Regions from separate parts of the Paenibacillus sp. 2003 genome, predicted to be linked through region 1. Evidence: riboswitches for the same ligand, from Rfam matches in the RefSeq annotation. Region 1 holds a riboswitch; each other region holds the start of a gene.
What was found. A riboswitch is a leader RNA that binds a small molecule or an ion and turns the genes downstream of it on or off. The one in region 1 is predicted to bind S-adenosylmethionine.
Positions count from the first base shown of each region.

Region 2: it holds a riboswitch for S-adenosylmethionine, as region 1 does, so the genes downstream of both, mmuP (S-methylmethionine permease) here and J2X75_RS21270 (methionine ABC transporter ATP-binding protein) in region 1, are expected to answer to the same signal.
Region 3: it holds a riboswitch for S-adenosylmethionine, as region 1 does, so the genes downstream of both, metA (homoserine O-acetyltransferase MetA) here and J2X75_RS21270 (methionine ABC transporter ATP-binding protein) in region 1, are expected to answer to the same signal.

Region 1 is NZ_JAVDTB010000005.1:262,923-265,197, reverse strand. Features, by position in the region: gene J2X75_RS21275 (Cthe_2314 family HEPN domain-containing protein) at 1-621, shown strand, start outside; SAM riboswitch class I at 751-892, shown strand; gene J2X75_RS21270 (methionine ABC transporter ATP-binding protein) at 1,019-2,053, shown strand; gene J2X75_RS21265 (methionine ABC transporter permease) at 2,054-2,275, shown strand, end outside.
Region 2 is NZ_JAVDTB010000009.1:39,283-41,557, reverse strand. Features, by position in the region: gene mmuM (homocysteine S-methyltransferase) at 1-10, opposite strand, end outside; gene mmuP (S-methylmethionine permease) at 1-1,400, opposite strand, end outside; SAM riboswitch class I at 1,493-1,594, opposite strand; gene J2X75_RS25385 (Ger(x)C family spore germination protein) at 1,668-2,275, opposite strand, start outside.
Region 3 is NZ_JAVDTB010000001.1:271,525-273,799, reverse strand. Features, by position in the region: gene J2X75_RS01460 (PLP-dependent transferase) at 1-458, opposite strand, end outside; gene metA (homoserine O-acetyltransferase MetA) at 483-1,400, opposite strand; SAM riboswitch class I at 1,637-1,760, opposite strand; gene corA (magnesium/cobalt transporter CorA) at 2,212-2,275, shown strand, end outside.

The DNA.
Region 1 (2,275 bases):
CGACAAATGCATGTGGACCATGATCCCACGCATGACTATCGGAAACTGTATGTGTGGACTCAGGGACTCATCTCCTCACTGGATGAACTGGAGCAAAGCTGTTTCGCTGCTGCTCATTTTCGCAATAAGGTCGTTGCAGGCTCAACGGATGATATGACGGCGACTGAAAAAGCCGAGTATGCACGGTATGTGTATTTCTACAAAGATGGCTTTATCCGCTGCTTTGCCATCCTGGATAAAGTGGGCACGGTATTAAATGAAATATTCCAGTTGAATACTTCAAATACCAAAGCGCATTTTTCTTATTTTACAGTGTTAAGGCAGTTCGATTATGCGAGGGAGCACCATGATCTTGCGTTGCAATTAATACAGATCAAGGACTCTTATCGTGAGCCGATGAGCAAGCTGCGCAAACGACGTAATATGGAAATTCACTACATGAACTCAGAAATGCATGATGACCTGTGGCAGTTACACCAGACCTTGCAAGGTAAAGTGAAATTGGAGGATTTGAATCAGCATGTGCAGGAAATGCGTCAGGGCGTGGATATGGTCTGTGAAACGTTAACAGCCTCTTATCGTTATATCAACAGAATATGGAAAAGAAATAATTCCCTTTGACAAATCGGAATACTTGGAATATACTGAATTTCAATCGAATGTTACACGGATATAATTGATATTTCGGAAGTTACGTTCACATTATAAAGCATAAACTACATGAACTTATAAAATCCTACAACAACATATTTCTTATCGAGAGCGGCGGAGGGACAGGCCCGATGAAGCCCGGCAACCGATTTGTAACGACATGATACATGTATCATTCGTTATAGATGTTAGGTGCTAATTCCTACAAAATGGTGCAAGACACGATTTTGGCAGATGAGAAGGTATATTCTTTCACGTGAAGAGCCCTCTTTGTATCTGCAAAGGGCTCTTTTTTTGTACTTTAAGGGGAGTTTTCCTTTAGATCGGGTAAAGATACATGTAGGTGGTTGGAAAGGGGCAAGTGCGATTGATTGAATTAAAAGGTTTAACGAAAATGTACGGCAAAGGGGCAAAATCTACAACAGCTTTATCCGAGCTGAATTTGAGCATCCAAAAGGGCGAAATCTACGGCGTGATTGGCCATTCTGGAGCGGGCAAAAGTACATTGATTCGCTGCATTAATTTGCTGGAACGGCCTACGGAGGGTGAAGTATGGGTTGATGGGATCAACCTGACTGAACTGAGCAAAACCGAACTGCAGCAACAGAGACGCAAGATCGGGATGATTTTTCAACACTTTAATCTGTTATCTTCGGCAACGGTATATGATAATGTGGCTTTTCCACTAAAGCTTGTGAATACACCCAAGGATGCCATTGATCGGAAAGTGAAGGAAATGCTTAATCTCGTTGGTCTGGAGAACCATAGCAACAAATATCCAGCTCAATTATCAGGTGGACAGAAACAACGTGTGGGGATTGCGAGAGCACTTGCGAGTGATCCGAATGTACTTCTCTGCGATGAGGCTACTTCAGCACTTGATCCACAGACGACAAATTCAATCCTGAAGTTATTGCTCGACATTAACGAAAAGTACAACCTTACGATTGTGCTGATTACACATGAGATGCATGTCATCCAGAACATCTGTGATAAGGTGGCTGTCATTCATCAAGGTGGTATTGTGGAACAGGGACCTGTAACCGAGGTGTTCCTGAAGCCGCAGCATGCGATTACACGAGACTTCATGATGCGTGACCATGAAGCTGGACTGGCTCTGGAAGAGACCGCTCTGGCGAATGCAGGCATTGAATTGCAGGCAGGTGTTGCTTCGAAACTTGTGAAGATATCCTTTCTGGGGAACAAAACATATGAAGCGATTTTGTCCAGAACGGTTCGTAAGACGGGTGTGGATTTTGCCATCCTGCAAGGAACGATCTCTACGATCAAACAGGTTCCGTATGGACAACTGACCGTTCGGTTCGAAGGTGATTCCAATGCGATTGATCGGACGATATCCGAATTGACCGCTGAGGGACTTGATGTGGAGGTGCTTCGTTAGATGGATTTTTCAACAGTTCGTTGGGAAGAGGTTGGTAAAGCTTCCATAGAGACACTGCAGATTTTGGGTGTATCAGGCCTGTTCACCGTTATCTTGGGTTTACCGCTCGGAGTTCTGCTGTTCATGACAGCCCGATCTGCTTCAATGAAGTCACGGACAGTCTACACTATACTATCCCTGATTGTTAATATTTTGCGCTCGGTCCCATTTATCATATTGATT
Region 2 (2,275 bases), on a different contig from region 1:
CTTGCGTCATGTACTTGTCCTCTTTTCTTATTCACACGTTCTGTCAGATAATAAGCAGCGTAACACACTGCAATAAACGGAACCCCACAATACAGCGCAATTCGCTGTGTCGGGTCAAAGGCAATACCTATGCATGAAGCCAGGCATAATATAAATGAAACAATTGGTACCACCGGATACAGTGGTGTACGGTAGACCAGATCTTTGACGGCATGTCCTTCCCGGATATATTGTCTGCGGAACATGTATTGGGAGGCACTGATACTCATCCATACCGCAACGACAGCCAGACCTGAAATGGAAACCAGTGTAATATACACGGTACCTGGCGCAATGATGCTGGACAGCAAGGCCAACGCACCACCCACCATACTAATCAGAAGTGCATTCAGCGGTACCCCGCTTTTGGTCAATTTGGCAAACCACGGAGAGATCGTTTTTTTGTCAGCCAGAGACCAGAGCATCCGTGAAGATGCATATAGGCCCGAATTGGCAGCAGAGAGAATCGCCGTCAGAATAACAAAGTTCATAATGTCTGCTGCATAGGGTACACCCACCCGCTCCATTACCGCTACAAACGGACTTTCCAGTACACTGGCATCCGACATGGGCAACAAGGCCGACAAGATAATAATCGTTCCGATGAAGAAAATAACCAAACGCCACAGCGTTGTATGAATAGCTTTCGGTATCGTCTTTTCCGGGTTCTCCGTCTCACCGGCGGCAATGCCGATTAACTCGGTGCCTGAGAAGGCAAAGTTTACAGCAAGCATGGTCATCAATATGGCTGTAGCCCCATGAGGGAACCACCCGGATGCGGTAATATTCGATAGAAATGGAGCCGGTTCAGAATCCGCCATGGGAATGAACCCAAACATGGCTGCGCCACCGATAATAATGAAGATTACGATAGTCACTACTTTTACAGATGAGAACCAGAACTCGGATTCCGCAAATAATTTCACCGTTAATGCATTAAACAGAAAGATCATCAGTGCAAAGAGCGCACTCCATATCCATACGTTCACCGATGGGAACCAGCGCTGCATCAGCAATCCAGCGGCTGTGAATTCGGAGCCAAGCGCAACAGTCCAGGTTAACCAGTATAACCAAGCCACCGTGTAGCCTGTTGCCGGTCCGATATATTTGGTTGCATAACTATGAAATGCTCCCGTCTCTGGCATATGAACAGACAGTTCACCAAGACAGAGCATCACCAGATATACAACGATGGCTCCGATTAGATAGGACAGAATGGTTCCCAGTGGTCCCGCCTGCTGAATGGTGTAACCTGAGCTGAGGAATAGTCCCGTTCCAATGACTCCTCCGAGAGAGAGCATGACCACATGCCGTGCCTGCATTTTCCGCTGAAAATGCCCTTTGTCGTTGTTGTTTTCCATACCTGTTGCTCCCCTACTTCTTCATCCAGAAAAAACAAAAAAGACCCACTCTGCCTAAAGAGTGCGCCGTTACTGACAAATAAAAACAAACGCTCCTATCTATCAGGCTTTCACCCGCTGGAATTAGCACAGTATCCTTCAGATCTGTTGCTGAGGTTTCTAAGGGCCAGTCCCTCCACCTCTCTGGATAAGAAAATGATTTTTTACTAATATAGCGATCTATCATGAATGTGTCAACATTTAAATCATAAATGATAAAACACATCGCTATTCGGTGGAAGAGCCCGGATTGGTAATGGTAATCTTCACATCGTACGTGATTGGCACGGTACTAAAAATGTTGTCCCAATCATCTTTGACTTTCTTCCATGTTTTGGGTTCTTTAATACGCAAGCTGTCCCGAAAATCCGCAACATCAACTTTGTAAGTATGCTGTAGCTTGTATAACACCTGACGAATCTGTTGTTCCGCCAGATCTGAGAATTCTTTTTCCAGTTCCCTGCGATAAGCCCCTTTTTCCTCTCGTTCGGGAGCACGCCAATCCTCCATTAACCAGCCTTCGGATTCGGTCTTTACATGGAATGAAATATCATTGCCAACAACCTTGGGAATTATTTTTGTTTTCTTCTTTTTCATTTCATATACAACAGTAAATCCCTCTTTGTTGTAAGTCTTCAAGACGCCTCCTTTTTCTTTAGGCTTGATCCACGATAAACCTTCCAGATCCGTTTGACTCAGTTCTCCAATAAACTTAGTTGTTTTCCCATCGAATATGCTGCCACCTGAGAACTTGCCCTCTCCATTGGAGTACAGTACATTCTGGAGCAAGAAACTGGAACCAGATTGCATTTGGGCATCTAATTTGGAGAGCAAAA
Region 3 (2,275 bases), on a different contig from region 1:
AGTGGATTGGTTGGTGTCTCAATAAATACAGCTTTTGTATTCGGCTGACGAACCTTCTCCAGTGCTGCAAGGTCATTCGTGTCCACATAACTTGCAGTTACGCCGAAACGGGACAGGATACGTTCCAGCAGACGATAGGTTCCACCATACAGATCCAGCGATACAATCAGATGATCCCCTTGACCAAACATGGCAAAAATCGTTTGCAGCGCGGCCATTCCCGAGCTACAGGCAAACCCTGCATCACCGGACTCCAGCGCTGCGGCGGCTTCTTCCAATACTTTACGGGTTGGATTAGTCGTACGGATATAATCAAACCCCGTGCTTTGTCCAAGCTTCGGGTGGCGAAACGCAGTGGATTGATAGATCGGAAAGTTAATGGCGCCTGTTACCGGTTCATTGATGGACCCAATTTGTGCTAAGCGGCTTTCGATTTTCAACTTGTTGTTGTCTTCCATTGCTGCATCCTCCTGTAATCTCGATTAGATTTGCGGGCCAATATCGTAAGGTGTTTCTTGATACACATAGTAATTGAGCCAGTTAGAGAATAATAAGTTGGCATGAGCGCGCCAAGTAGCCGGTGGCACACGGGAAGGGTCGTCATTCGGATAATAATGTCTAGGCAATGCGATATCCAACCCTTTGGCTGCATCCCGGTCATACTCCCACTTTAATGAGAACGGGTCATACTCGGCATGTCCTGTGGCAAAAATCTGTTTGCCGTCTTTGGTAGCAACCAGGAAGATCCCCGCTTCCTCGGATTCAGCCAAAATCTCTAAATTCTCATTCTTTTCAATATCTTCGCGTCTCACTTCCGTATGACGGGAATGTGGAACGTTGAATACTTCATCGAATCCACGCAACAACGGAACATGTGGTTTATTAATGGTATGTGGGAAAACGCCAAAACACTTTTCATCAAGTGCAACCTTGGGTACGTCAAAATGATGGTATAAACCTGCCTGGGAAGCCCAACATATGTGGAGGGTTGAAGTCACATTGGTTTTGGTCCATTCGAAGATCTCCTGGATTTCATTCCAATAGTTCACGTCTTCGAAATCCATCTGTTCCACCGGGGCACCCGTAATAATCATTCCATCGAAACGGCGGTGCTCAATCTCATCGAAGGTTTTATAGAACAAATCCAAATACTCTTGAGACGTATTCTTTGACGTATGGGATTTGGGATGTACGAGAACGACATCCACCTGAATAGGCGTGTTTCCCACCAGACGAAGCAATTGTGTTTCGGTCGTTTCCTTTGTGGGCATCAGGTTTAATATAGCGATACGGAGTGGACGAATATCCTGCTGATATGCAGAAGTTTCATCCATGACGAAGATATTCTCTCCTTCAAGTACTTCTTTTGCTGGTAGAGTATCGGGTATTTTGATTGGCATAGTAAGTCTAACTCCTCCTTGTGCATAGATAGATGCAGCCACCCTTGGCTTGATGTCTTCACATCAATACAGTTATAGACTGCCTCGAGCTTGTAAAAACATTGAATTGCTCTTTCATTCAACGTTACAAACAACCTCAAGTTCCTTAGCGAAAATCACTGCTGAGAAGTCGGGGCATATGACAAAGACCTTCCTCGGATTTCGAGAAAGGTCATATGTAAAATAGATATGCGCCTCTCTCATCTCTCAGTTACAACAGTGCCACTTGACACTTAGTCGCTGCAAGAATTAGCACCGTGCGGTATACCGCCGGTTGCCGGGTTTCATCGGGCCAGTCCCTCCACCTACTCTTGATAAGATTTCGCTGTATTAGATTGTAATTTAATATGGTTCACCGTCTACTTTATTACATTAATGCCCTCACGTCAAGATGCAGTTCGATGTCTGCTTCCCAGATCGGAACCGTTCATCATCCGTTGTCATACACTGCCTCAGGGCGCGAAATAGACACATTTTTGCGCTTGAAAGCACCTTGTACCAGCGGTATACTAAACAAGGTGTTATAAACCCTTATGTGAGAGGTGACATATTAAATGGATGGCGACCCGAGGCCTGACTGGCAGCCGAATTCCGACAAACTGCATAGAGAATTGACATCAGCATGCCGGCAGCGGGACGTGACTTCCGTTTGATTATATAGTGTACGCAGCCCTGATCTCCAGGCTCCGCTGCCGACCGGCTGATTTGTTCTTTTTGCGCCCATAATGATAATATCCGCCAAGTTGGCGGGTGCAGAAGGAGTAGATTAACGATGAAAATCCGGTTGGTAAACAACGGTGTATTTATTCCGGTGGACGACATTCAGCAGGCGCTGA